DNA from 3 places in the Halomonas terrestris genome. Region 2 is predicted to be linked to each of the others. Evidence: predicted binding sites of a transcription regulator. Region 2 holds the regulator's gene; each other region holds the start of a gene.
The links. The regulator sigma-54, encoded in region 2, starts transcription at its own class of promoters, with help from an activator protein. The targets are predictions, from matches to a motif close to TGGCACNNNNNTTGCTNT.
Positions count from the first base shown of each region.

Region 1: ACOMD9_RS06050 (HAD-IIB family hydrolase) is a predicted target of sigma-54. The motif match lies at 6,814-6,831, and genes of this name have one in related genera.
Region 3: ytfE (iron-sulfur cluster repair protein YtfE) is a predicted target of sigma-54. The motif match lies at 6,897-6,914, and genes of this name have one in related genera.

Region 1 covers NZ_JBMHFZ010000004.1:110,144-119,693, forward strand. Annotated here, with positions in the region: gene tenA (thiaminase II) at 1-658, shown strand, start outside; gene thiC (phosphomethylpyrimidine synthase ThiC) at 700-2,589, shown strand; gene ACOMD9_RS06040 (sugar phosphorylase) at 2,739-4,535, shown strand; gene ACOMD9_RS06045 (glycosyltransferase family protein) at 4,630-5,856, opposite strand; gene ACOMD9_RS06050 (HAD-IIB family hydrolase) at 5,853-6,770, opposite strand; gene ACOMD9_RS06055 (porin family protein) at 7,211-7,711, opposite strand; gene ACOMD9_RS06060 (acetate/propionate family kinase) at 8,103-9,290, shown strand; gene pta (phosphate acetyltransferase) at 9,287-9,550, shown strand, end outside.
Region 2 covers NZ_JBMHFZ010000023.1:19,481-29,030, forward strand. Annotated here, with positions in the region: gene yjgA (ribosome biogenesis factor YjgA) at 1-126, opposite strand, end outside; gene pmbA (metalloprotease PmbA) at 244-1,584, shown strand; gene ACOMD9_RS17955 (HPr family phosphocarrier protein) at 1,581-1,850, opposite strand; gene rapZ (RNase adapter RapZ) at 1,854-2,771, opposite strand; gene ptsN (PTS IIA-like nitrogen regulatory protein PtsN) at 2,821-3,291, opposite strand; gene hpf (ribosome hibernation-promoting factor, HPF/YfiA family) at 3,298-3,606, opposite strand; gene ACOMD9_RS17975 (RNA polymerase factor sigma-54) at 3,764-5,176, opposite strand; gene lptB (LPS export ABC transporter ATP-binding protein) at 5,325-6,050, opposite strand; gene lptA (lipopolysaccharide transport periplasmic protein LptA) at 6,059-6,592, opposite strand; gene lptC (LPS export ABC transporter periplasmic protein LptC) at 6,589-7,191, opposite strand; gene ACOMD9_RS17995 (KdsC family phosphatase) at 7,196-7,753, opposite strand; gene ACOMD9_RS18000 (KpsF/GutQ family sugar-phosphate isomerase) at 7,779-8,771, opposite strand; gene ACOMD9_RS18005 (calcium/sodium antiporter) at 8,824-9,550, opposite strand, start outside.
Region 3 covers NZ_JBMHFZ010000001.1:362,093-371,642, forward strand. Annotated here, with positions in the region: gene ACOMD9_RS01715 (ribonucleoside-diphosphate reductase) at 1-623, shown strand, start outside; gene ACOMD9_RS01720 (DUF6448 family protein) at 735-1,328, opposite strand; gene ACOMD9_RS01725 (AraC family transcriptional regulator) at 1,534-2,667, opposite strand; gene ACOMD9_RS01730 (anaerobic ribonucleoside-triphosphate reductase activating protein) at 2,695-3,444, opposite strand; gene ACOMD9_RS01735 (U32 family peptidase) at 3,441-4,361, opposite strand; gene ubiU (ubiquinone anaerobic biosynthesis protein UbiU) at 4,372-5,367, opposite strand; gene ACOMD9_RS01745 (hemerythrin domain-containing protein) at 5,517-6,131, opposite strand; gene ytfE (iron-sulfur cluster repair protein YtfE) at 6,190-6,846, opposite strand; gene norR (nitric oxide reductase transcriptional regulator NorR) at 7,012-8,556, shown strand; gene ACOMD9_RS01760 (succinate dehydrogenase iron-sulfur subunit) at 8,740-9,444, shown strand; gene ACOMD9_RS01765 (hypothetical protein) at 9,481-9,550, shown strand, end outside.

The DNA.
Region 1 (9,550 bases), on a different contig from region 2:
CTTCAGCGACCTCACCGCCGCCTGCCAGGACGACTGGCGCGCCTACATCGAGCACGACTTCGTGCGCGGCCTGGCCGAGGGCGCCCTCGAGGAAGGCGCCTTCCGCCACTACCTGCAGCAGGACTACCTCTTCCTGATCCACTTCGCCCGCGCCTACGCCCTGGCCGCCTACAAGAGCCGCACCCTGGACGACCTGCGCCAGGCCCATGAGGGGCTCAAGGCGATCGTCGACGTGGAGCTGGGCCTGCACGTGGGCTACTGCCGGGAATGGGGCATCGCCGAGGAGGAGCTCGCCGCCCAGCCCGAGGCCCGGGCCACCATGGCCTACACCCGTTACGTGCTGGATACCGGCAACCGCGGCGACCTGCTCGACCTGCACGTGGCCCTGGCCCCCTGCCTGGTGGGCTACGGCGAGATCGCCGACTGGATCAATGCCCGGCCCTTCACCGTGCGCGGCGACGCCAATCCCTATGACGCCTGGATCGCCATGTACGAGAGCGACGAATTCCAGACCGCCCGCCGTGCCGAGGAGGCCTGGCTCGACGCCCGCCTGGCCGACGTCACCCCGGCGCGTTTCGCCGAGCTCTGCACGGTGTTTCGCGACGCCACCCGGCTGGAGATCGACTTCTGGCAGATGGGGCTGGACCGCAGCCTCTGATGCCCCCCCTGAGCGACAACAACACGTCAAGGACAATCCCCATGAGCAAGACCGCCCACTTCCTCGCCGAGACCGCCCGGGTCGACGCGGCCGCCGTCCAGCCGCTGCCCGGCTCGCGCAAGGTCCATGTCGAGGGCTCGCGCCCGGATATCCGCGTGCCCTTCCGCGAGATCTCCCTGTCGCCGACGAAGACCTCCGGCGCCGACGAGGAGAACCCGCCGCTGCTGGTCTACGACACCTCCGGCCCCTACACCGACCCGGCGGCCGAGATCGACCTGCGAAAGGGACTGCCCGAGCTGCGCCGCGCCTGGATCGAGGCGCGCGACGACACCGAGTTCCTCGACGGCCCCACCAGCGAGTACGGCCAGCGCCGCGCCAACGACCCGACCCTGGCCCCACTGCGCTTCGACCTGACCCGTACGCCAAGGCGCGCCAGGGAGGGCAGGAACGTCACCCAGCTGCACTACGCCCGCCAGGGCATCATCACCCCGGAGATGGAATTTATCGCCATTCGGGAGAATCAACGCAGGCAAGCCCTGGGCACGGCGGAAGTCGAGCGTATCCTCGGCCACCAGCACCCGGGCCAGGGCTTCGGCGCCCGCCTGCCGGAGGAGATCACCCCCGAGTTCGTGCGCGCCGAGGTCGCCGCCGGCCGGGCCATCATCCCCTGCAATATCAACCACCCGGAGTCGGAGCCGATGATCATCGGCCGCAACTTCCTGGTGAAGATCAACGGCAACCTGGGCAACTCCGCGGTCACCTCCTCCATCGAGGAGGAGGTCGACAAGATGACCTGGGGCATCCGCTGGGGCGCCGACACCATCATGGATCTCTCCACCGGGCAGAACATCCACGAGACCCGCGAGTGGATCATCCGCAACGCCCCGGTGCCCATCGGCACGGTGCCGATCTACCAGGCCCTGGAGAAGGTCAAGGGCGTGGCCGAGGACCTCACCTGGGAGGTGTTCCGCGACACCCTGATCGAGCAGGCCGAGCAGGGCGTGGACTACTTCACCATCCACGCCGGGGTGCTGCTGCGCTATGTGCCGCTCACCGCCAGGCGGGTCACCGGCATCGTCTCCCGGGGCGGCTCCATCATGGCCAAGTGGTGCCTCTACCATCACCGGGAGAGCTTCCTCTACGAGCACTTCGAGGAGATCTGCGAGATCTGCAAGCGCTACGACGTGGCGTTCTCCCTGGGCGACGGCCTGCGCCCCGGCTCGGTGGCCGACGCCAACGACGAGGCCCAGATGGCCGAGCTCAAGACCCTGGGCGAGCTGACCCATATCGCCTGGAAGCACGACGTCCAGGTGATGATCGAGGGCCCCGGCCACGTGCCCATGCACCTGGTCAAGGAGAACATGGACAAGCAGCTCGAGTACTGCGACGAGGCGCCCTTCTACACCCTCGGCCCGCTGGTCACCGACATCGCCCCCGGCTACGATCACATCACCTCCGGCATCGGCGCGGCGATGATCGGCTGGTACGGCTGCGCCATGCTCTGCTACGTGACCCCCAAGGAGCACCTGGGCCTGCCCAACAAGGACGACGTCAAGACCGGCATCATCACCTACAAGATCGCCGCCCACGCGGCGGATCTCGCCAAGGGCCACCCGGCCGCCCAGCGCCGCGACAACGCGCTGTCCAAGGCGCGCTTCGAGTTCCGCTGGGAGGACCAGTTCAACCTCGGCCTGGACCCGGACACCGCCCGGGAGTACCACGACGAGACCCTGCCCAAGGACTCGGCCAAGGTGGCCCACTTCTGCTCCATGTGCGGGCCGAAGTTCTGCTCCATGAAGATCAGCCAGGAGGTCCGCGACTACGCCAGGGACAACGGCCTCGACGGCGACCGGGAAGCCGTCATGCAGGGCATGGAGGAGCAGGCGGAGAAGTTCCGCAGGACGGGCAGCGAGCTCTACCAGGAGGTATAGGCCGCTCGCCGCCGCCCCCTGTAACGACCGCCTGAACGATCACGCCGGCCCTCGAGCCGGCGTGATGCGTCAGCGGACGCCGCCAGGCCGGCCACCGAGGCTGGCACGGGGCCTGCATGGGCTAGGGGTCGCCACCAGGAGCCCCGGCCATGCCCGACCGCCCGACCTTCACCCCCTCCGTCGCCGTCCCGCTGGACGCCGAGGCCTTCAGCCGCCGCGCCCACGGCCACCTGGCCCTCCTCTACGGCCCGCGCGCCGGCGAGGTACATCGCCGGCTGCTCACCCTGCTGGCCCACCAGGCCCCGCCCTCGCATGGTGAAGCCGACGCGCCACTCTGGAGCGAACGCGACCAGTGGCTGATCAGCTACGGCGACAGCCTGCTGGAGGGCGAGCGAGCGCCCCTCGAGGTGCTGGAGGACTTCCTGGAGGCGCGCCTGGCGGAGACCTTCAGCGGGGTGCACCTGCTGCCCTTCTTTCCCTGGAGCAGCGACGACGGCTTCTCGGTGATCCACTATCGCGAGGTCTCCCCCGACCTGGGGGACTGGTCCCATGTCCGCGCCCTGGCCGGGCGGCACGACCTGGTGGTGGACCTGGTGCTCAACCACGTCTCCCGGGAGTCACTGTGGTTCGTCGACTACCTCTCCGGCAGCCAGCCGGGGCGCGACTACTTCATCGAGATGGACCCGGACACCGACCTCTCGGCGGTGGTCAGGCCGCGCAGCTCTCCGCTGCTGGTCAAGGTGCCCACCCGGCGCGGCCCTCGCCACCTCTGGGCGACCTTCTCCGAGGACCAGATCGACCTGAACTTCGCCAACCCCGACGTGCTGCTGGAGTTCATCGGCATCCTGCTCTTCTACCTCGGCCAGGGGGCCCGGGTAGTGCGTCTCGACGCCATCGCCTACCTGTGGAAGGCGGTCGGCACCCCCTGCATCCACCTGCCCCAGACCCACGAGGTGGTGCGGCTGCTGCGCGCGGTGGTGGACCATGTGGCGCCGGGGACCCTGCTGCTCACCGAGACCAACGTGCCCCACCGGGAGAACCTCAGCTACCTGGGCCTGGAGCGGCTTTCCCCCAACAACCCTCCCGACGAGGCGCACCTGGTCTATCAGTTCCCGCTGCCGCCGCTGCTGCTGCACACCCTGACCAGCGGCGAGGCGGGCACCCTGGCGTCCTGGCTGAAGAGCCTGCCGTCCCTGCCCCCCGGCTGCAGCTTTCTCAACTTTACCGCCAGCCACGACGGCATCGGCGTGCGCCCGCTGGAGGGCTGGCTGCCCCAGCACGAGATCGATGCGTTGCTGGAGCTGATGCACCGCTTCGGCGGCTTCGTCAGCATGCGCACCCGGGACGACGGCAGCGACAGCCCCTACGAGATCAACATCACCTGGTTCGATGCCATGAAGGGCACCCGTCGCGGGCCGGACCCCTGGCAGATGCAGCGCTTCCTGTGCGGCCAGCAGCTGATGCTCGGCCTGCGGGGCATCCCGGCGCTCTACCTCCACGTGCTGACCGGCACCCTGAACGACCTGGAGGGGGTGGAGCGCAGCGGCCGCCTGCGCTCCATCAACCGGCGCCGCTGGCAGCGCGACGAGCTGGAGCTGCTGCTGGACAGCCCCGACACGCCGACCCGGATGGTCTTCGAGGCGCTGACCCGCCGGCTGGCGGCTCGCCGCGGCGAGCCCTGCTTCCACCCGGACGCTCCCCAGCGAGTGCTGGAGACGCCGCCCGAGCTGCTGGTGCTGGAGCGCGGCCCGCTGCCCGACGGGCGCCGCCTGCTGGCGATCCACAACGTCACCGACGCCCCCCAGCCGCTGACGCTTCCCGCCCTCGGCGAGAGAACCTGGTTCGACCTGCTGGAGGAAGCCCCCTGGGCGCCGCCGGAGAGCCTGGCGCCCTATCGCTGCCTGTGGCTGGTGAAGAAGCCGTACCCGGCTTCGCCGGGAGCTTGAAGAGCGGCGCTTCGCGCCTGGAAGCTTGAAGAAAAACCTTGACACCTTCCCTCGGCGTCAAATCCAGGCTGATTTCCAGCTTCCAGCTTATGGCTTACAGCTCCCCGGAGGGGTCGTTGTCGGCCTCCACGGCGTCGTGGAGCCGCTCCGGCAGGTCGGGAATCGCCGAGCGTACCCGGTTCCAGCTGGGGATGAAGGGGCGCTCGCCGGGGTTGTCGAGGAAGGCGCTGCCGGCCTCGAGCAGGTTGGCGGCGAACAGCTCCACGGCCCGCTCCTCGCCGTGGCGGTCCAGGGAGAGGCCGTTCATCACCGCATCGTGGTCGTAGGCCTCGATCAGGTCCAGGGCCAGGCGGTAGTAGGTCGCCTTGAGGGTGCGGAAGCCCTCTGCGCTGAAGGTCACTCCCTGGGTGGCCAGCTTGCGGTAAAGCGCCTTGGCGATGTCCAGGCTCATGCGATTGAGCCCGGCGGAGGCGTCCTCCTCCGAGACCGGCTGGTGCTTGTGGTCGTAGGCGTCGGCCAGGTCCACCTGGCAGAGCCGCTTGGTGGAGTAGTTGCGATGCACCTCGGAGAGCACGCCGACCTCCAGGCCCCAGTCGGCAGGGATGCGGATGCCGTCGAGCACCTCGGCGCGCATGGAGAACTCCCCCGAGAGCGTGTAGCGGTAGCTGTCCAGGTACTCCAGGTAAGGCAGCGGCCCGTGGATGCGCTTGAGCGCCCGCAGCAGCGGCGTGACCATCAGCCGGGACACGCGGCCGTTGAGCCGCCCGTCGGCGATGCGCGGGTAGTAGCCCTTGCAGAACTCGTAGTTGAAATGGGGGTGGGCCACCGGGTAGAAGAGCCGCGCCAGCAGGCCACGCTCGTAGGTGAGGATGTCGCAGTCGTGCAGCGCCACCACGGCGCCGCGCCCGGAGGCCTGGACGAAGCCGGCGCAGAACCAGACGTTGCGCCCCTTGCCCGGCTGCTGGGGCGAGAGCCCCTGGGCGTCCAGCTCCTCGTCCAGGGCGCGCAGCCGCGGGCCGTCGTTCCAGAGGATGCGATGGTGCTGCGGCAGCCGGCCGAAGAACTCCCGGGCACGCAGGAACTGCTCGCGGTCGGCCCGGTCCAGCCCGATCACCACCTCGGCGAGATAGGGCACCCGGCGGATCTCCTCGACGATCGCCTCGAGGGCGGGCCCCTCCAGCTCGGAGTAGAGCGAGGGCAGGATCAGGCTCATTGGGCGGCGACGCGAGAAGCGCACCAGGTCCGCCTCCAGGGAGTCCACCGGGCGCCGGGTCAGGTTGTGGAAGTCGGTGATGATGCCGTTCTGGTGGAAGTCGCTCATGGGCCTACCGCCTCTACCGGTTCAGGTGCCATGCCGACCGCCGGCCTTACCCGGCGGTCGGCTCGCCCCCACCAGTAGGCCACCCCCTCGGCCCAGCCGGCGGGGCCGGTCGCCTCGCTGCGATAGAGCGCCGGCTGGGCCGGCTCCACCGGCAGGCCGTGGCAGCCGCGGATCACCACCGCCTGGTCCACCGCCTCGAGCATGGCGATGTCGTTGGGCCCGTCGCCCAGCGCCAGGGTCAGCGGGCGGCGGCCGCGCAGCGCCTGGTAGCGCTCCACCAGCCACGCCACCGCGCTGCCCTTGTGGGACTCGCCGGTGACGTGCCAGAAGCGCCCGCCGCGCACCAGCTGCAGGCCGTCGCCGGCGAGTCCCGCACGGAAGGCCTCGAGGGCGGCCTCGTCGTCCTGCCAGACCAGCGGTTCGCTGCCCTCGCGCATCCGCGCCAGGCGCGCCTCGGCTTCGGGCAGGCCGGTGAAGGTGACGAGCTCGTCGAGGGACATCTCGCTCATGGTGGTGAAGCTCACGCCCAGCCGCGCCTGCCACACCGCCAGGCGCTTGCGGATGAAGCCGATATCCACCCCCAGGGTGCGAATGGCCAGGCCGTCGGGGCCAGGGCGGTCGATACGGGCATGGCACCACGCCGGCGGCAGGCCGACCACGGCGCCGTTCTCGGCGACGAAGGGGATATCGACCAGCCCCAGGGCCCGACGCAGCGGCACGATCTCGCTGCGGGTCTTGCTGGTCACCGGGATCACCGGCACCCCGAGCTGCCTGAGGCGGGCCAGCCAGGGCCGGGCGGGGGACCAGTCATAGCTGTGGTGGTCGAGCAGCGAGCCATCCAGGTCGGTGAACAGCAGTCGCGGCGTCAGGGCCGCATCGAAGCCGGCATCCGGCGTGGTCGGTGAAACGGTCATGGCAGCTCCCGGGCAGACAGGTCAGGTGTCTCCTGCCCATGGCCTTGCACAAGGCGTGCCATGCCAGCCCGGGCGCTTAACAAGCGCGGGTCGCATGTCGCTGTCATGCTCGAGGCCTTGGCCGCGCAGGAAGTGAGAGGCGACGGGGACAGGTCGAAGAGGGGGTACTATGCCAGGGGTGAGGAGCACCGCTCCGAACGGGCTGGCCATGGATGGCCAGCACCGGACCTGCAAGCGGAGCGGGACGCGAGAGCGAAGCAGGGCATCGGTAGCGCCCAGGAAGGGGTTCACAGCGCCCCCTCGGAGGCCTGTCGCCAGATCAGCCTCGAGCACGAAACAGTTACGCCTTGCACCACTTCAGTGCTTTTCGGGGCACCAAAAAAGCGCACCCCGAGGCATTTCGCCTCGGGGTGCCGTGAGCCGCGGATCGACGTCGCGCGTCAGAAGCGGTAGGTCAGGCCCACGCTCGCTGCGTCGAAGGTATAATTCGACTTGTCGAGGTAACGCATGTAGTCACCGCCGATCGCCAGGTTGGGGGCCACGTCGAATTCGGCACCCGCCCCGTAGGAAAAGTCGCTCTCGCGGTCGACATCGAAGTCCACCTCGGTGTAGCCCAGCAGGCCATAGAGACGGAATTCCCGGGAGATGGGCAGGATACCCTTGGCGTAGGCGCCGACCAGGTAGTCCAGCTCGACGCCACCATCGGAACCACCACCCCCCAGGTGACCTTCAGCGGCAAAGTAGTCGTTGAACTGGGCACCGCCGCGCAGGCGCAGGCCGACACTGTCGCGATCGGGCGCCCGATCGCGGTCGAGCTCCCAGAACATGGCGTCACCACCGAGATAGCCCTGCGGGTAGAGGGGCTGCTGGGCCTGGGCGGTGGCCCCCAGGGCTCCCGCGACCAGCAGTGCGGACACAGAGGAAATGACGAGCGTTTTCATGGTGCACCTCCAATTAGGAAACAGCGTTTCCCCACGTACGGCCAATTCTGGTACACCCCGGGTTCGGGTGCAAGTACCCTCACCGCCGCGACAGGCCGAGCACCGCGCTGCCACCGAGCAGTTGGATGGGGAAGGTATTCGCACCGACGGCAGTGCCACGGCCGCCGGGATACGCGCTACTGCCGAGTATAGGCTCAGGCCCTGCACGGCAACCACCGCCAGTTGCCAGGGGCACGCCAGGGTGAAAGGGACAGGGGCGAAGTGACGAAGGGAGCGGCATGTCGGCAATACCGATGGATGACCGAGGGTATCCGCCACTTTCTGACGCAGGGCAGCATGCTAGACTGACGTCCTCCTGTCCTGCCTGTTCTTCCTCAAGCAAGGAGTGCCGATGAACGACCCGGTGCTGGTCATCAACTGTGGCTCCTCCTCGATCAAGTACGCCCTGGTACCCGCCGACCCCGGGCAGCCGCGCCTGACCGGCCTGGTCGAGCGCGTGGGGGAGCACGACGCCCGCCTGCTTGGCCATGACAGTCGCGGCGAACGCTTCGAGCGGGCCCTGGCCGATGCCGGGCATGTCGAGGCCCTCGAGGCGATCCTCGACGGTCTCGAGGGCCACCGCCCGGTCGCCGTGGGGCACCGGGTCGTCCACGGCGGCGAGCACTTCACCCGGGCCGCGCTGCTCGATGACGCCGTGGTGGCGGCCATCGAGCAGACCGCCGCCCTGGCACCACTGCACAACCCGGCCAATCTCCAGGGGGTGGCGGCCACTCGCCAACTGTTCCCCGAGCTGCCCCAGGTCGCGGTCTTCGATACCGCCTTCCACCAGAGCCTGCCCGCACGGGCCTACCGCTATGCCCTGCCCGAGGCGCTCTACCGGGACCACGGCATCCGACGCTACGGCTTCCACGGCACCAGCCACGCCTATGTCAGTGCCCGCGCCGATGCCCTGAGCAGCCTCGAGGGCGGCAACTGGCTGACGGCGCACCTGGGCAACGGCTGCTCCACCGCCGCCGTCCGGGAGGGGCGGAGCCTCGACACCAGCATGGGCCTGACCCCGCTCGAGGGCCTGGTGATGGGCACCCGCAGCGGCGACGTGGACCCCGGCCTGCATGCCCACCTGGGTCGCCAGCTCAGCTGGACGCTGGAACGCATCGACGAGGTACTCAACCGCGGCAGCGGGTTGCTGGGCCTGTCCGGGCTGAGCCACGACATGCGGGAGCTGGAGAGCGCCGCCGAGGCGGGCCACGCCGGCGCCCGGCTGGCCATCGAGGTGTTCTGCTACCGCATCGCCAAGTCGCTGGCGGGGCTCTCCTGTGCCCTGCCGCGGCTCGACGGCATCGTCTTCACCGGCGGCATCGGCGAGAACTCGTCACTGGTACGGGGAAAGGTGGTCGATCACCTGCCCCACTTCGGCCTCGGCCTCGACAGGAAGGCCAATGCCGCGACCGTGGGTGGTCGCGAGGGACGTATCGACGGCCGCCACCCGGCCGCCCCGCGGCTGTGGGTGATCCCCACCGACGAGGAAGGGCGCATCGCCGAGGAAACCCGCCAGTTGCTGGGAGCCGCCACCCGATGACACCCCGCGAGATGCCCGAGGCGCCCCAGACCCTGCTGCTGGTCCCCACCAGCGAGGGCGCCGGCCTCACCTCCGCCTGCCTGGGGTTGATCCAGGCACTGGACGCCATCGGCCTCCGGGCCGGGTTCCTCAAGCCGCTGCGCCAGGATGAACTGAACGGCCCGGGCCCCGACCGCTCCACCGCCCTGGTGGCCGGCACCCTGGGACTGCGCCCGCCGGCACCGATCGCCCAGGCCGAGATGGAGCGACTGGTCCGCGAT
Region 2 (9,550 bases):
GGCGATGATCGCCTCGCCCAGCTGCTGCAGCGCATGCATCTCGCGCTTGAGCTGGGACTTGCTGACGGGCTCGTCATCCGACTGGGTGATCTGCGCGAGCAGCTCACGGGGAGATTCCTGGGACATGCCGCTTCCATCGATTTAGGCTGAGAGGATGCCGACAGTATACCAGCCCGCGCCGGCGGGCTGCGCAACGAACATGAAGACCTTCCGGCCTGCGGGCCGGGTGACGAGGAGAATCGCATGACACAGGCTTTCGATGCCGCCACCCAGCAGGCCCTGCTGGAGAGCCGCGCCCAGTCGGCGCTCGAACTGGCCAGGCAACTGGGCGCCGACGCCTGCGAGGTGGGGGCCAGCGTCGATCAGGGGATCGGCGTCAGCGTCCGCGAGGCAGAGGTGGAGACCGTGGAGCTCTCCCGTGACCAGGGCATCGCCGTCACGGTCTATGTGGGCAAGCGCAAGGGCAGTGCCTCCTCCACGGATGCCGGCGAGGCCTCGATCCGTGCGGTGGTGGAGAAGGCAGTGGCCATCGCCTGCCATACCGGGGAGGATCCGGCCGCGGGCCTGGCCGACGCCGAGCTGATGGCCCGTGAACTGCCGGATCTCGATGTCCATCATCCCTGGGAGCTGAGTACCGAGCAGGCCATCGACCTGGCCCTCGCCTGCGAGGCCGCCGGGCGCGGCACGGCCGGTATCCGCAGCTCCGACGGCGCTTCGCTCTCCAGTGGCGAGGGCGTGCGGGTCTATGCCAACAGCCATGGCTTCCTGGGCAGCCAGCGGGGCAGTCGTCACTCGCTCTCCTGCATGCTGATCGCCGAGGACGAGGGGGGCATGCAGCGCGACTACGACTACACCAGTGCGCGGGATCCGCGGGATCTGGCCGCGCCCGAGGCGGTGGGGGCGAGTGCCGCGCGGCGCACCCTGCGCCGGCTCGGCGCCCGGCGTCCCGCGACCGGGCGGCTGCCGGTGCTGTTCGACCCGACCCTGGCCAGCGGGCTGGTCGGACACCTGATGAGCGCCATCGCCGGCGGCGCCCTCTATCGCCAGGCCTCCTTCCTCTGCGACCGTCTGGGCGAGTCGCTCTTCCCCGAGTGGTTCAGCCTGCAGGAGAAGCCCATGGAGCGCGGTGCCATGGCCAGCAGCCCCTTCGACAACGACGGGGTCCAGACCCGTGACAATGTCTTCATCGAGAACGGCCGCCTGGCCAGCTACATGCTCTCGGCCTACAGTGCCCGGCGACTCGGCATGCAGTCCACCGGCAACGCCGGTGGGGCGCGCAACCTGCGCATCTCCGCCCCTCTGGAGAGCCAGGAGGCGCTGCTGCGCCGCATGGGGCGCGGCGTGCTGGTCACCGAGCTGATGGGGCAGGGGGTCAACGGCGTGACCGGCGACTACTCCCGCGGTGCGGCGGGCTTCTGGGTCGAGGACGGCGAGATCCGGTACCCGGTGGAAGAGTTCACCATCGCCGGCAACCTCGAGGGGATGTTCAAGGGGCTGGCGGGGGTCGGTGACGACACCGATACCCGCGGCAGCATCCATACCGGCAGCTGGCTCATCGATGAGATGACCGTCGCCGGCGCCTAGGCGTCCTCCTCGAAGCGGGCCTCGAAGAGCGCCTCGATGGCGTCGAGGGTCGCCTCGGCGTCCTCGCCCTCGGCACTGATGGTCAGCTGGGTACCGCAGGGGGCCGCCAGCATCAGCAGCGACATGATGTTGGCAGCGTCGGCCTCGCGACCGGCGTGGGACACGGTGACCCGTGCCTGGAAGGGCTGGCAGCACTGCACCAGCTTGGTGGCCGCCCGGGCATGCAGGCCGCGCCGATTGGTCAGGGTGAGCTTGCGTTGCGGCACGCCTCAGGTTCCCTCGTCCGCGTTGTCGGCCCTGGACGTCGGGAGCAGGGGGAGGGTGTCGTGGATGCCCAGCTCGCGATGGCGGAGCCGCACGCTGGGGTGACGTTCGGCGAGGTGCCGGGCCAGCCTCTCGGCCAGGTAGACCGAACGGTGCTGGCCGCCGGTGCAGCCGATGGCGACGGTGAGATAGCTGCGATGGCTGGCCTCGTACGCGGGTAGCCACCGCTCGACCCAGGCCAGGATGTCGTCATGCATCTCGCCGACGATGGGGTAGCCGTCGAGGAACTCGATGATCGAGGCGTCACGTCCGGTGTCCTGCCGGAGCCGGGGATCCCAGTAGGGGTTCGGCAGGCAGCGGGCGTCGAAGACGAGGTCGGCGTCGAGCGGCACCCCGCGCTTGAAGCCGAAGGACTCCACCGTCAACGTCAGCTGGTCGGCCCGGTGGCTCCCCACCTGGTCACTGATGCGCCGGCGCAGTTCATGAACCGAGAGGCGCGAGGTGTCGATCACCAGGTCGGCCAGGTCACGGATCTCGGCCAGCGCCGTCTCCTCGGAATCGATCGCCTCGGCCAGGGTCATGTCGCTGCCCCGTGTCAGCGGGTGGCGCCGGCGGGTTTCCGAGTAGCGCTCGAGCAGGATGCGCGCATCGGTGGTGAGGTAGATCACCTGGCCGTCGATGCCGCGGGCGCGGACCTCCTCCAGCAGGCTGGGGAAGCGTTCGAGCGCATGGGGCAGGTTGCGGGCGTCAATGCTCACCGCGATCGAGGTGTGGGGGGAGTGGTCGCTGCTGAGTTCGTCCACCAGCGGGCCGAGCAGCATGGCCGGCAGGTTGTCGATGGCGTAGTAGCCGAGGTCCTCGAGCGCCTGCAGTGCGATCGACTTGCCTGAGCCGGATCGGCCACTGATGATCACGAGCTGCATGGCGGGTCTCCTGGTCGTGTGGCTGGCCGGGTGGCCCGGTGAGGGGCGATCAGCCCGAGGACTGTCGTCGGATCGCCTCGATGAGCCGCTCATGCAGCTCGCGCTGGCTGGCGCTCTTGCGCAGCCGGCCCCGGGTCTCGGCATCGTTCATCACGCCTGCGACCTGGGCCAGCAGCGCGAGATGGGCCTCGTCGGCCTCCTCCGGCACCAGCAGCACGAAGATCAGGTCCACCGGCTCGCCATCGACGGCATCGAAGTCGATGGGCTCGGCCAGCTTCAGGAAGCCGGCGATGGGCGCCTTGCAGTGAGGATCGCGGGCATGGGGGATGGCGACACCATTGCCGATCCCCGTGCTGCCAAGCCGTTCGCGGCCGATCAGGCGGCCGAAGACTTCCTGGCTGTCGAGACTCGGGGTGTTCTGGGCGATGAAGGTGCTGAAGAACTCCAGCACCCGCTTCTTGCTCCCCCCGGGCACCCCGAAGAGGGTGCGCTCGGGGGGCAGGATGGCTTCGAGTGTCATGGTGGATCAGCGGGCGCCGGCGCCCTGGGCGCGGGCCTGGACCTTCTCCTTGTGCTTGACGAGCTGGCGGTCAAGCTTGTCGGCGAGGGCGTCAATGGCGGCGTACATGTCGCCGTCCATGGCCTCGGCATGCAGATCGGCACCGGCGGCATGCAGGGTGCAGGCGGCCTGTTGCCTCTCCTTCTCCACGGAGAGCGTGACCTGCACGGTGGTGATGTTGTCATAGTGGCGTTCCACGCGAGTGAGCTTCTCGTTCACATAGTCACGCAGGGCGTCGGTCAGTTCCACATGATGGCCGGTGATGTTGACTTGCATGACACGCTCCTTCGTCCTTCGGTTGGTGCTTCGATTGTAACCCTTTTTCCTGCCGTGCAAACCCCCTGTGGAGGGCGTTGCACCCGACCGCTGATGCGGGTCATGCAAGGGATCGGAATTCCATCGCTGGAGGGGCGCTCACGCCGGGGTCCGGGAATCATCTCAGCCGCTTGCGCTCGCTGGAGGAGGGGATGCCCATGGCCTCGCGGTACTTGGCCACCGTCCTGCGCGCCACCTTGATGCCGGCCTCGTCGAGCAGGGTCACCAGCTTGCTGTCGGAGAGCGGCTTGCGCGGCGGCTCCTCCTGGATCAGCTTGCGCAGCCGGGCGCGGATCGCCGTGCTCGAGTGGGCATCGCCATCGCCGTTGCCGACCTGGCTGGAGAAGAAGTACTTCAGTTCGAAGACGCCGCGGGGGGTATGGATGAACTTCTGGGTGGTGACCCGCGAGATGGTCGATTCGTGCATCTCCACGGCCTGGGCGATGTCGGCCAGTATCAAGGGCTTCATCGCCTCCTCGCCCTGCTCGAGGAAGTCGAGCTGGCGGGCCATGATCTCGCGCCCCACGCGCAGCAGGGTGTCGTTGCGGCTCGAGAGGCTCTTCATCAGCCAGCGCGCTTCCTGCAGGTGATCCTTGAGGAACTGGTTGTCCTGGCTCTTGTCCGCGCGGCGAATCAGCGCCGCATAGTCGGGCTGGATCCGCAGTCGCGGCAGGGCCTCGGGGTTGAGCTCCACCTGCCAGCCGTGCCGGTCGTGGCGAGCGACCAGGTCGGGAATGACGTAGTCGCTGCCGGATTCCGAATAGCGACTGCCCGGCCTCGGGTCGAGTGAGCGGATCAGGGCGATGACCTCGTCGAGGGCGTCGTCGTCGAGGCCCAGGCGGCGCTTGAGCAGGCGTCGGTCGTCGCCGGCCAGTGCCTCGAGGAACTGGCGGACCAGGCGGCGCGCCTGGGGCAGCAGCGGGGTGTCGTCGGGCAGGACGGCGAGCTGCAGCATCAGGCATTCCCGCAGGTCCCGGGCGAAGATCCCCGTGGGCTCGAATTGCTGCAGCCGCAGCAGTACCTGCTCCACCTCGCGGCCCTTGAGCCCCTCGAGGCCCTGGCTCCTGAGGCCGTCGCGCAGTTCGTCGAGGGACTGGCCCAGGTAGCCGGCACCGTCCACGGCATCGATCAGGCTCTCGGCGATGTGCCGCTGGCGTTCGTTCAGGTCGGTCATCGCCAGTTGCCAGGCGAGATGACCCTGCAGGCTCTGGCCATCGGCCTGGCGCTCGAAGTCGGGGCCCTCGCCGCTGCCGGCGGGCGTGCCCAGGTCCTGGTAGGTGTCGGACCAGTCGCTGTCGACCGAGAGCTCGTCGGGGATCTCGCTGGCCCAGTCGTCGTCGGGCGTCTCGCTTGTCTCCTGCTCGCCGAAGTCATCGTCGAGCTCCAGCATGGGATTGGCTTCCAGCGCCTGCTGGATCTCCTGGCGCAGGTCCAGGGTGGAGAGCTGCAGCAGGGCAATGGCCTGCTGCAACTGGGGGGTCATGGTCAGTTGGGTGCCGACGCGAAGTTGCAGGGATGCTTTCATGGCCACGAGAGGTGTGTACTCATTCGCCGGAAAACCTCACCCTAGCCCGCCGGGGGTCGTGTTGCAAGTCGTTTATTAGCAAAAAGCGTGCCAACGGCAATTTTCATGCCGTCACATAATATCGGCATTCTTGTCATAAGGTTACAATGGTGTTTCAGAGGCGAAAGTCCTCGCCGAGATACACTTCGCGTACCCGCTGGTTGGCGAGGATCGCCTCGGCGTTGCCCTCCGCGATGATCTGCCCGTCGCCGACGATGTAGGCGGTATCGCAGATGTCGAGGGTCTCGCGCACATTGTGGTCGGTGATCAGCACGCCGATGTCGCGTGCCTTGAGCTGGCGGATGATGCCCTTGATCTCGCCCACCGAGATGGGGTCGACCCCGGCGAAGGGCTCGTCGAGCAGGATGAAGGCGGGCTCCATGGCCAGGGCCCTGGCGATCTCCACCCGCCGTCGTTCGCCGCCGGACAGGCTCATGCCGAGATTGTCACGGATGTGGGTGACGTGGAAGTCCGCGAGCAGCTCCTCCAGGCGAGCCTGGCGGCCGGCGCGATCGAGGTCGCGGCGGGTCTCGAGGATCGCCATGATGTTGTCGGCCACCGAGAGCTTGCGGAAGATGGAGGCCTCCTGGGGCAGGTAGCCGATGCCGGCCCGGGCCCGCTCGTGCATGGCCGCCCTCGACAGGTCCTGCCCATCGATGTGGACCTCGCCGGCATCGGCGCGCACCAGTCCGACGATCATGTAGAAGGAGGTGGTCTTGCCGGCGCCGTTGGGTCCGAGCAGGCCGACGATGCTGCCCTGGCCGATGGTCAGGCTGATGTCATGCACCACGCGGCGACGCTTGTAGCTCTTGGCCAGGTGGTTGGCGCGAAGTGTCTTCATGTCGTCCCTTACTGCTCGGGCTGCAGGGTCATGCGTACGCGCTGTCGCTCCTCGACACCCTCTGCCTCGGCGCGGGCCTGGACCACGCGGCGATCGAGGAAGTACTCCAGGTAGCCGCCATCGAAGGTGTCGCCGCCCTGGTGCAGCTCGGCGCGGTCGATGAGCTCCACCCGTCGCTCGGCGACGTAATAGACGATGGTGCGTCCCCAGCCGCGCACCAGCGGCTCGTCCGGCGCGGGCTGCTGCTCGATGTAGGCGCGCTCGCCGGTGGCGATGGCGTGGGAGAGTTCGCCGGCAGCGTTGCGGCGGATCTCGACCCGGTCACCGGTGAGATGCATGCTGCCCTGCCGGATGTCCACGTCACCGGTGTAGATGGCGGTGCCGGCTCGGTCATCGAGATCGAGCCGATCGGCCTCCACCTCGATCGGGGCGCTGGCGTCGCCCTCCAGGGCCAGCGCCGGGGTCGTCGCCAGGGCCATGGCCATGCACGCCAGGCCGAGCAGTGCCGGGAGCAGCGGGGGGGCGTGGGACAGTCGCTTCATGGCTCGGGGTCCTCGTCGGTGTCGGGGTGCGTCTCGGGGGGATGGTGGCCCCGGACATTGTCTGTCAGGCGGGCGCGATTGTCATGGATCCAGGCATCGAAGCGCTCGCCGCTCATGCGCTGGGGAGGCTGGCGCAGCAGTGCCGGGGTATCGCTCCAGGCGTGACCGGTGTCGGCATCGAAGTGGAGGATGTCGGTGTCCAGCTGCCAGCGCTCCTCGGGGGCGTGCAGGCGGGCGTCCCCGGACAGGGTCAGGGGGTTGCCCCCGGCCCCCAGGGTGCCGATCTCGCCATGGCCGAACCAGGTGCGCCCCGAGCTGTCGATCAGTCTCGCCTCCGGGGTCTGCATGCGCGTGACGTCGTCGTGGGGGGTGTGCACCAGGCGTGGCGTGACGAGGCGCTGGTGGGCCCGGCCCTCGGCGTCGAAACGGGTCAGGCGGGCCCCCTCGAGGAAGTAGTCGGGCTCCCCGGCCTCGTCGCGGGGCACCGGGCCGGGTTCGCGCACGCTGCGCTGGTCGAGCAGGGCGAGCACCCCGCCGAGTGCCAGCAGCAACAGCAGCAGCCAGATCCGGAACGAGGGGCGCGGCAGTCGCAGCGCCATGGCGTCAGTCGGCCCCGTGGAGATAGGTGTCGATCACGGCATCCCAGTGCCCCTGGGCCTGCAGCAGGGTGTCGCAGATCTCGCGCACCGCGCCGTGGCCGCCGGCACGCTCGGTGACCCAGTCGGCATGCTTGCGGATATAGGAGGGCGCGCCCGGCACGCTGATGCCCACGCCGGCACGCTTGATGGCACCCACGTCGGGCATGTCGTCGCCGCAGTAGGCCACCTGGTCCAGCTCGAGGTCGAGTTGGCGACACAGTTCACGCAGCCTGGGCAGTTTCTTCTCGACGCCCTGGTAGACATGCTTGACGCCAAGGGCGGCGGCGCGACGGCTCACCATGGGGGAGTCGCGACCGGTGATCAGCGCGACCTCGAGACCGGCGCGCTTGAGCAGCTTGATGCCATGGCCGTCCAGGGTGTGGAAGGCCTTGATCTCGATTCCGTCGGCCTGGAAGTAGAGGCGGCCGTCGGTGAGCACGCCGTCCACGTCCATGGCCAGCAGGCGTACACGGCGCAGGCGGTCCACCAGCTGGGTGTCGAGCAGAGGAGAATCGAGGGTCATGGGGGCTCCTTGGTTGAGAGGGGCGTCAGATCACGCCGCTGGCGAGCAGGTCGTGCATGTGCAGGGCACCGACCGGTCGCCCCGCGTCGTCGACCACGGCCAGGGCGGTGATGCGGTTGTCTTCCATGATGCGCACCGCCTCGGCGGCCAGGATATCGGCGGTGATCCGCTTGCCGGGGCGCGTCATGACGTCGTCGACGGTCAGGTCGGAGAGGTCCGAGTGCTGGTCGAGGGTGCGGCGCAGGTCGCCGTCGGTGTAGACGCCGGCCAGCCGCCCGTCGCCGTCGACCACGCAGGTGAAGCCCAGCCCCTGGCGGGTGATCTCCAGCAGGGCGTCGCGCAGCGGACTGCCCAGCGGCACCGAAGGCAGGCGGCTGCCCTGGTGCATCAGGTCGCCGACCCTCAGCAGCAGGCGCTTGCCCAGGCTGCCGCCGGGATGGGAGCGGGCGAAATCCTCGGCGGTGAAGCCGCGGGACTCCAGCAGCGCCACCGCCAGGGCATCGCCCAGGGCCAGGGACGCGGTGGTCGAGGAGGTGGGGGCCAGGTCCAGCGGGCAGGCCTCGCGTTCGACACCGGCGTCGAGGTGGGCCTCGGCGTGGCGGGCCAGGGTCGAACCCGGGCGGCCGGTCATGCTGATCAGCGGCGTGCCCATGCGCTTGAGGAGCGGCAGCAGGGCGGTGACCTCGGCGGTCTCGCCGGAGTTCGACAGTGCCAGCACCACGTCCCCCGGGGTGATCATCCCCAGGTCGCCGTGGCTGGCCTCGCCCGGATGGACGAAGAAGGCCGGTGTGCCGGTGCTGGCGAGGGTGGCGGCGATCTTGCCGGCGACATGGCCGGACTTGCCCATGCCGGTGACCACTACCCGGCCGGGGCAGGCCAGTATCAGCGAGCAGGCGCGATCGAAGCCCTCGTCGAGGCGCTCGATGAGGGCGGCAATGGCCTGCTGTTCCAGCTGCAGGGTGCGGCGAGCGCTGTCGCGCAGCGGCGAGTTCCCGGTGGGGTCGGTGTGTGTCGTCATGGCGGTGATTGTTGCCCGTTGCTGCGTTTCACTCAAGTTCATGGCCATCCGTTCAGCCTGCCGGCATGCCGGAGCCCTGGCCGGAGGCGGCGAGCCAGGCCAGGTAGCCGACATAGCCGAGTGCCAGCAGGGTGCCCGGCAGGCGGCCGAGCCGGCCGCGGCGCTGCCAGAGCAGCAGCATGCCCAGCGCCAGGGTCAGGGTCAGCATGACCCGATAGTCGCGCTCGCCTGCCGCCGCGTCGATGGGGCCGGGCGCCAGCATGCCCGGTATCGGCAGCACGGCGAGCAGGTTGAACAGGTTGGAGCCGATCACATTGCCGATGGCGATGTCGTGGTGGCGCTTCATGGCGCTGGCCACGCAGGCGGCGAGCTCCGGCAGGCTGGTGCCGATGGCCACCACCGTCAGCCCGATGGTCAGCTCGCTGACCCCGAGGCCGCGGGCGAGTTCGCTGGCCCCCCACACCAGGGCCCGGGAGCCGGCCACCATGACCATCAGGGTCATCACCAGCCACAGCAGGGCGCGGGTGAGGCGCATGTCGGGGATCTCGTTCACCTCGAGCGCGTCGGGAGTATCGGCACGGAACAGCCACCACAGGCTGAACACCAGCAGCAGGACCAGGAAGAGCGCGTCGAAGCGGCCGAGGATGCCATTGGCCAGGGCATAGCCGGCCAGGCCGGTGGCGCCGAGCAGCAGCGGCAGCTCGCGTCGCACCAGCGAGAAGCGCACCGGGATCGGGACCACCAGGGCGGTCACTCCCAGCACCAGGCCGATGTTGGCG
Region 3 (9,550 bases), on a different contig from region 2:
CCCTGGAGGCCGTGTCGGAGAAGATCTCCTACGTCGGCGCCGAGGGGCGCAAGAAGGTCTACCTGCTGGTGTCGTTCATGCCCGTGGAGGGCGTGCTGGGCGGCAAGCGGGTGGTGATCGAGCGCCCGGTGGAGTTCTTCTTCCCCTCCGGCCAGCTCTCCAGCGAGCACCAGTGGATCACCGCCACCATGCGCAGCCTGTCGCTGGCCGCCCGTGGCGGCTACGTCACCCAGGCGGTGGCCGACCTGCGAAAGGTGGCCTGGGACAAGGGCCTGGTGCGCTGCGGCATGAACCGCTGGGGCAAGCCGATGTTCCATGACTCCGAGGTGGCGGCCATCGCCTGGTCGATCCAGCAGATCCTCTACCGCCGCGGCTTCCTCGACCAGGACGGCAACCAGGTGCCGGTGGAGGACCTGGTCAGCCGCTATGCCCAGCGCCTGGCCAGCGGCCATCCCTGGCAGCCGCCCACCCCGGAGGAGATCGAGCAGGCCGAGCGCAAGGCCGCCGACAAGGGCGACGGCCCCACCGTGGTGGGCCACTGCCCGGAGTGCAACGGCGAACTGATCATGATGGACGGCTGCCCCACCTGCTACGCCGGCTGCGGCTGGTCCAAGTGCGGGTAACAACGGTGCGGGAAGCAAGAGCGCGGGCAGGCTGACCGTCAGCCGGCAATAGTCCACCGCCCCGGGTCACGCGAGTGGCCCGGGGCGGTGGCGTTTCCGGGGGACTGGCGCTCAGTGATCGTGGGAACTGGCGTTGCCGGCGATCACATTGTGTACATCCTCCATATAGTGCACGTAGTGCACATAGTGGTCGACGAACTCTCGTCCAAGCTCGGGGTCGTCGCCGGCGCGTTGCCTGGCCGCCAGGGTGGCCTCGAAGGCCGATCGGGCCTCCTGTTCGAACTTCTCGACAATGCGCGCCAGAAAGGCATCGATCTCGCCCTCTTCCAACGCCCTGTCGGCGAGCTGAACGGCGGGGTCAATCTCGCCGGCCGGCTTGATGCCGGTGAAAGGCGCGCCTTCATAGGCACGGTGCGTTTCTACCAGCTTGGCGAAGAACTGCTGGTCAGCCAGCTCCCGGGCATTGTCACCTAGTGCGCGCACCTCGAGGGTCTTGTCGAACACGGCCACGAGTTCTGCTTCATCCTCGGCGGGGATCCACTTGAGAACCGGCGTGATGTCCCCTGCGTTCAAGGCGGCTCGGGCCTCGGTGATGACGGGGCCGTCGAGGGCATCGCAGTGGGCGAACGCCGGGGTGGCCAGCGGCAGGGCAAGGGCGGAAGTGGCAGCGATGGCCAGCAGGTGCTTGCGCAGTGGCAGGGTCATGGTGTCTTGCTCCGAAATCGTGGATGGGCCAGTCGAGCGGCATGCCGACTGTACCTCCATGTTAGGGAGCCGAGACGTCTGGGTCGTTCGAAAGCCTGCGTTCGAACTTCATTGAAAAGCATTTGATATCAATATCTTGATGGTTGTTTTTCGTGCTTCGGAAAGTCGAACGTCGAGGGGGGCGGTTGATGAGCGTGCCGAGTGGCTACGAGCGGGCGCGGTAGGCGCTGGGTGTCATGCCGGTGGCCTTCTTGAAGGCCGTGTTGAACACTGACTTTGAGTTAAAGCCCGAGTCGTACATCACCTGCAGGATGGTGGTGCCGGCCTCGGCGGCTCTCAGCTGGCGACAGGCCTCGGCGATGCGATGGTCGCTGACGAATTCGAAGAAGTTCTTCTCGAGCCCCTGGTTGATGGTTCGCGACAGTTCACGGGTGGACACGCCAAGCTGCCGGGCCAGCTGCTCCACCGTCAGGTTGGCGTCCAGATAGGGCCTGGTCTCTGCCATGTGGTTCGCGAGGCGCCGGAGCAGTGCGCCATCCACTTCTCTGTCCGGTGGGCTCAGGTCGTCCTCTCCCTGCGCGAGGCGTGCCTGCTCGGCACTCAGTCCCGAGAAGATGACGGGCTGGCGAAGGGCGTTGATGATCAGGTAGTTGATAAACAGGAAGCCAGTGACGGCGCCGATGGTGGAGACCCACAGGGCGCTGGCGCTGCTCTTGAAGACATGAGCGGAGAGGCAGTAGAGCAGGCTAAGTGTCCAGACGAAGGCGTAGCCGATCAGCAGCGTGCGCAGCCAGGCCAGCTGCTTGTTCTCCAGGTTGGAGAAGAGTCGGCGTACCGTGGTGCCGAAGCGGCCGAGCGCTCGAATGGTGGCCCAGAGGTAGCCCAGGAAGACCAGGTGGATGGCGGCGGCCAGCAGGGGAGAGGTGAGTACGCTCGGGTGGTCGCGACTCTGCAGGATCTGCAGCTTCACCTCGCCGGGCTGCAGGTAGTACTCCACCAGGAAGATCGCCGACACCACCCAGAACAGCAGGGTATGCACGGCATGCCTTGGCCTCAGGCAAAAGTCGCGATACATCAGTGACTGGGCATAGAGATAGAGCAGGCTCGCCTGGAGCAGGCCGACCAGACTGCCCAGGTAGGCCAGGTTCGGGTGCTGAAGGGCCATCCCGGTGGAATAGAGGAAAACCTCGCTCAGGCCGGCCGCGAAAGTCAGGACGCTGGCCGCCAGCAGGCGGTTGCTGATCAGTCGGAACGTCTCAGGCAATAGCAGGAAGGCGGCCAGGCCCAGCGACTGGATGATGCTGGTGGCCAGCAGAAGATCAACCAGCGTCAGATACATGATGGTGACTCGCCCTGGTGTTCCGTGTCAGCCGCGCAACTCGACCCGATCGAAGTGACGCCCGAGCCGCCGCACCAGGGTCTCCAGGGCCTCCCGGGGCGGGGCATCGGCCACCGGCCGGCAGTAGGCCGGATCCCGGCAGCGCTCCAGTCGGGCGAGCTGGATGACGTAGCGGCGCACGCCGCAGTCGGCCAGGGTCATGGCCAGCCGCTCCAGCGCCTCCAGGGTGAAGTCGCGCCAGTGCACCGTGGTGCGGCACTCGAAGGGGATGTCGCCCTCCAGCAGCAGCGACAGGCTGCGGGCATGGCGCTGCCAGATCCCGCGCCGCCCGCCGATGCGGTCGAAATCGACGCCGCGCCCCTTGGTATCCAGCGCCACCCAGTCGAGCCGGGGCAGAAGCGGTTCCAGACGCTCGGGATAGGTGCCGGCGGTATGCAGCCCCACCGCCAGGCCCAGGGCCCGGCAGGCGTCGGCGGCGGCCGGCAGGTCGGCGTGCAGGGTGGGCTCGCCGCCGCTGAACACCACGGCGTCCAGTTCGCCGATCCGTGCGGCGAGCAGCGCCTCGATCGCCTCCCACTCCCCCGGAGTGCCGCGGCGGGGAGCGGCCATGGTGCTCGCGGTCTCGCAGTAGCCGCACTGCAGCGGGCAGCCCTGCAGGTAGACCACCGCCGCCCGGTGCCCCGGGAAGGCCCGGTCGTCCCGGGCGTCGAAGCCGGCGATGGGCAGGTGCGGGGTCGGCAGGGTCACGGTGTCGATGGCTGGTGCGGGATGGCTCATGGGAGTGTCGCTCCTCGGGTGTTGTCCATGCCGGGGCGGCCGTGCCAGTAGCCGTCGCAGATCTCGGCGTCCACCAGGCTCAACGGGTCGGGGGCGGGAAGTGCGCCGCGCCGCGCGGCATCGAAGGCGGCCACCACCTCGGCCATGCCCTCGGGGCGCGGGCTGAGGCGGGCGATCCCGACGCCCATCTGCGCCATGGCCGGGACCTCGTGGCGCAGGTCCTGGCAGGCGCCGGAGAGGGTCTGGATGCCGTTGAGGGTGAACACCTGCCGGGATTCCTGGGAGCGCAGGGTGAGGCCCTCCGGGTGCTTCTGGCAGACGAAGCGACAGCGGTCCTTGGGCTTCTGGTAGCGCCGCGCGGTGAAGCAGCGCGACGACCAGGCCAGCGGCAGGTGACCGTAGGCGAACACCTCGCAGGGGGCCTTGAGCCCCGCTTTGCGGCTGTCGGCGAGCAGCCGGGCCAGGTCGTCACGGGACATCTCCACCGGGGCCTGCCAGCGCTGCATGCCGGCGCGAGCCAGCACCGCCAGCGTCGCCGGGTTGTAGAGGTTGAGCGCCGCCCCGGCGACGAAGGGCAGCCCATTGGCGGAGAGGCGCTGCAGCGCGCTCTGGTCGTTGGCCTCGACCAGGAACTCGCCGTTGTCGCACAGCTTGCGCAGGTCGCGCAGGTCGGCCTCGGACTCGATCAGCGTCTGGCTCGAGAGCACCACCTGCTTGCCGCTCTGGGCCAGCTCGCGGCCGATGCCCAGCCAGTCGTCGAGCTTCATGTCGCGGCGCCGAGAGCACACCGACTCGCCGAGATGGACGATGTCCACCGGCCAGTCGGCGGCCTCGCGATAGAAGTCGGCGTAGCCCTCGCGGGTCCAGTAGAAGAGCACCGGGCCGAGCGACAGCTGGAGCGTGGGGATGGCGGACATGGGCTCTCTCTTATTTCCAGCGGCGCTCGTAGGCGCCCAGGGTGGTGGTGCTGCCTTCCGAGACCTCGCCGAGACTGGCCATCCAGGCGGCATCCGGGTGGAAGTGCCCGGGCGTCCGGTCGAGACGATCGAGCGCCTGGCGCCAGATGCCGGCGACCTTCGACACATAGGCCGGGCTGCGTTGGCGCCCCTCGATCTTCACCGCGCTGATGCCGAGCTCGGCGAGTTCCGGCAGCAGCTCCAGGGTGTTGAGGCTGGTGGGCTCCTCGATGGCGTGGTAGGTCTCGCCACCGACCTCGAAGCGGCCCTTGCACAGGGTGGGGTAGCCGGCGTTCTCGCCCTCGCCGTAGCGGTCGATCAGCACGCCGTTGAGACGCGACTCGAGCCCCTCGGGGGTCTCCTCCCAGCGCACGTGGGCCGCCGGCGAGCAGACGCCGCGGGTGTTGGGCGACTCGCCGGTGAGGTACGACGAGAGGTAGCAGCGCCCCTCGGCCATGATGCACAGGCTGCCGAAGGCGAACACCTCGAGCTCCACCGGGCTCTTTTTCGCCAGGTCGCGCACCTGGGTGATCGACAGCACCCGCGGCAGCACGGCGCGCCTGATGCCGAACTGGTCGTGGTAGAAACGCAGTGCCTCGTGGCTGGTGGCCGAGCCCTGCACCGAGAGGTGGCGGGCGAGGTCCGGGTGGCGACGAGCGGCGTAGTCGAGCAGGCCCATGTCGGCCAGGATCAGGGCGTCGACGCCGAGCTCGGCGGCCTGGTCCACGGCGCGGGTCCACATGGCCCAGCCGTCCGGCTGCGGGTAGGTGTTGATGGCGCAGAAGACCCGCCTGCCGCGGGCATGGGCATAGTCGATGCCCTCCCGGGCGCGCCGGTCGGTGAAGTTGAGGCCGGCGAACTGGCGGGCGTTGGTGGTGTTCTGGAAGCCGAAGTAGACGGCATCGGCGCCTTCATCCACGGCCCGCTTCAGGGCCGGCAGGTTGCCGGCCGGGCAGACGAGCTCCATGTCGCTCTCCTCGCTGTCTCGTAAACCCGACCATGCTAGTCGACCACTCACCGGAGGCCCTTGACGCGGGTCATGGCGAGGCGGATTCGGGTGGCCGGTCACCTGCGAGACCCCCACGGATGGCCATGGGGACACGCGGTGATGCTCGTTCAGGCGTCGGCTGGCCTGGCGTCGCAGAGCGGGCAGAAATCCGCCTGTTCGCCGTGGCCCAGGCGCAGCCCGGTCCGCTTGTCGGCAATCTGCCGGTAGAGCCGCTGGAAGCCGGGACTGCCTTCGGCAGGGCTCGAGAGCGAGATCCGGGGCGACATCCTGTCCAGCTCCTCGGCGGGGATGCACTGCTCGATGAGGGGGAAGACGTGGCGGTTCTCGGTATGCAGATGATGGTGGTAGAGCTCGCTGAAGGCGCGTGCCAGGTCGAGCCGGCGGGTTTCCAGTTCGGCATCCGGCGCTTCGTCTGCCAGGCGGCGAAACGCCTCCTCGAGCTCGCGACCGTAGGTCGTGATGCGTCGGTGCTCCTCGACCAGCACCTCGAGGGTGTCGCGGCTGTCGGGATGGCACGCGGCGAGCCGCTCGAACAGGGTGTGCTCCACCCGGTGATGCCACTCCTCCGGCTGGCGGGTCAGGTAGTGACAGAGCCTGGCCAGCAGCCGGTAATCGGGCGTTTCATCGCAGGCCGCGATGTGCAGCTGGCGGTCGAGGATGCAGAGCAGCGCCTCGTAGCGATAGTGGTCGGCGTGCAGGCGTTCGAGAATGATGGCTTTCATGGTGGCCTCCCCGGTGCGTCGCCGAGATTGGCGACGCACCGTCGCGTGTGCGACCGGCTCAGCCGGCGCGTTCGAAGAGCAGGTTGTTCTCCAGGTGGATGTGCTGCCTCAGGTCGTCGCGGAACTCGTGCAACCCGGTGTAGAGGGCGCGCCAGGTGGTGCAGGCGCCCTTCGGCGGGGTGATGTCGTGGGTCAGCGCCGCCAGCTGCTCGAGGTGAACGCCGTGGTCGTCGTGTTCGTGGCGCATCACCGTGATGGGCCCCTGGGCCTGGGCACCGAGGCCACGGCGCAGCATCGGGAAGAGGATCTGCTCCTCTTTCTGCATGTGGCTCTCCATCTCCTGGTGGATCCTGGTGAGCAGGTCGGCCAGCCCGTTGGGGCAGGCGTCGCGCTCGCCGTGGACCTGTTCGACGCGACGGGCCATGCGCACCAGCTCGGGCAGCTGCTGGCGGTGGACATCGTGGTAGCGGGTCAGGATATGGTCGATCAGCTCGTCGTTGCTGGCCGACTGCCAGTCGCGCTCGTCGCTGGCGCCTTGCGGCAGCGCCTCGAGCTCGGCGACCAGCGATTCGGGGGCCAGGCCGACGCGCTCGGCGGCCTCGCGCAGGCTGATACGACCCCCGCAGCAGAAGTCGATGGCGTGTTCGTTGAACACCCGGGTGGCGCCGGGCAGGGTCAGGGCGGTGCGACCGACGGTCTGTTCGATCAGGCTCATGTCAGGAGCTCCTGGGTCGGATGAATGACAGGGATGAGTGGTACTCTCATCTAGCAAGCGGCGTGCCAGTTCCCAAGTGCGCGTTCCATGGGGCCTGCAGGTCATGGTGGTGAAAAATACCCGAAGCGATTAGGGTAGATTGAACCCTTGACGGTGAATATCACCATGCTTGACGACACCCTTCTGGCGGACCTGGTCGCCGACCTGCCCAGCGCGGTACGCCTGCAGCGCCTGGTGCGCACCCTGCGCGAGGGATTCCGCTGCGGGGCCGTCTGCCTGCTGCACCTGGAGGAGAATGCCCTGGTGCCGCTGGCCGTGGAGGGCCTGGTGCGCGAGGCGCTGGGGCGGCGCTTCGAGGTGGCGCAGCACCCGCGCCTGGCGACCATCCTCGCCAGTCGACGCACCACCCTCTTCCCGCCGGATGCCAGCCTGCCGGACCCCTACGACGGCCTGGTGGAGCAGCAGCCGGGCCAGCCGCTGCACGTCCACGACTGCATGGGCATCAGCCTGCACGTGGAGGGCGAGCCCTGGGGCGTGCTGACCCTGGATGCCCTGGAGGCGGGCACCTTCGATGCCGATGACCGGGCCACCCTGGAGCGCTATGCGCTGCTGGTCGAGGCGGCGGTACGGGTCAGCCGCCTGGAGCGGGACCTGCGCGCCCTGCGCATGGCCCGGCAGGAGACCGGCCCGCCCCTAGCGGCCCCCGAGGCACGCGATATCCTCGGCCACAGTGCGGTGCTCCAGCGGCTGCTGCGCGAGCTGGATGTGGTGGCGGGGTCCGACCTGCCGGTACTGCTCAGCGGGGAGACCGGGGTGGGCAAGGAGCTCTTCGCCCGCCGCCTGCACCGCCGCTCGACCCGCCGCGAGGCGCCGCTGGTCCAGGTGAACTGCGCGGCACTGCCCGAGTCGCTGGCGGAGAGTGAACTGTTCGGCCACGTGAAGGGCGCCTTCTCCGGCGCCACCGCCGAGCGTCCCGGGCGCTTCGAGGCGGCCGACGGCGGCACCCTGTTCCTCGATGAGGTGGGTGAGCTGTCGCTGCCGGTGCAGGCCAAGCTGCTGCGGGCCCTGCAGGAAGGCGAGGTGCAGCGCCTGGGCGAGGATACCCCGCGCCGGGTCGACGTGCGGATCATCGCCGCCACCAATCGCCACCTGGCCGACGCCGTGCGCGACGGCCACTTCCGCGCCGACCTCTACCACCGGTTGTCGGCCTACCCGGTGGCCATCCCGCCGCTGCGCGAGCGGGGGAGCGACGTGCTGGTGCTGGCCGGCCACTTCCTGGAGATCAACCGTACCCGGCTCGGGGTGCGCAGCCTGCGGCTCTCGCCGGACGCCGAGGCGGCGCTGCTCGCCTACGCCTGGCCGGGCAACGTGCGCGAACTCGAGCACGTGATCAGCCGGGCGGCGATCAAGGCGTTGAGCCAGGGCGCGCGACGCGACGAGATCATCACCCTGGAGCCCGCCCGGCTCGACATTCCCGTCCGTGCCGAGGAGTCCGGTGGTGCATCGGGGGTGCCGCCGGGGGCGGACGTGATGGCGCCACCGACGCTGCGTGAGCGAGTGGAACAGGCCCAGCGCCGGGCGATCCGCGAGGCGCTGGCCGCCTGCGACGGGCGCTGGGCGGCGGCCGCCCGGCGGCTGGAGGTGGATCCCAGCAACCTGCACAAGCTCGCCAGGCGGCTGGGGCTCAAGGGCGGAGGCGGGACGCGCTGAGGCGAGTTGATCCTCCTGACCGGACGACTATCCTGCAAGAAGTAAAATCAATGCATGTTCAAGGCTCGAGCGCTGACCCCGACGGTTCGCGACAGCCGGCGGGAGGAGCCGAGGCATGAAACCGGGGCCTGTCGCCGCGATATTCCCCGGGCCGGCCGTACGCCAGCCGGAGATCCGCCCATGATCAAGGTACAGCTCTATCGCTATCATCCGGAGCAGGACGACCTGCCGAGAATGGCAACCCTGGACGTGGAGGAGCGTTTTCGCCAGGCCATGGTGCTCGACGTCCTCGAGCACCTCAAGCAGCGGGATCCCACCCTGGCCTATCGGCGCTCCTGCCGGGAGGGGGTGTGCGGCTCCGATGGCATGAACATCAACGGCAAGAACGGCCTGGCCTGCATCACCTCGGTCGAGTCGGTGCTGGGCGACGCCAACACCCTGACTCTGCGTCCGCTGCCCGGCATGCCGGTGATCCGCGACCTGGTGGTGGACCAGTCGCTGTTCTTCCGGCAGTTCGAGAAGGTCCGGCCCTGGCTGATCAACGATGACCCGCCCTCGGCCATCGAGCGCCTGCAAGACCCGGCGGATCGCGAGAAACTCGATGGCCTCTACGAGTGCATCCTCTGTGCCTGCTGCAGTTCGGCCTGTCCCTCCTGGTGGTGGAACCCGGACAAGTACATCGGCCCGGCCGGCCTGATCCAGGCCTACCGCTTCCTGATCGACAGCCGTGATACCGCCACCGACGAGCGCCTGGCGGAACTCGACGACCCGTTCAGCGTGTTCCGCTGCCGCCAGATCGCCAACTGCACCTGGGTCTGCCCCAAGGGGCTCAACCCCATGCGTGCCATCGGCCGGATCAAGGCGATGCTGCTGGCGCGCGGCAGCTGACCGCAGTCATGCGATACCCAACGCAGGAGGTGCGAGATGGCCTTTCGACAGGTGAAGGATCTGCTGGCCTGGATCCATGGCTTCCACGAGCAGCTCGGCGCGCAGT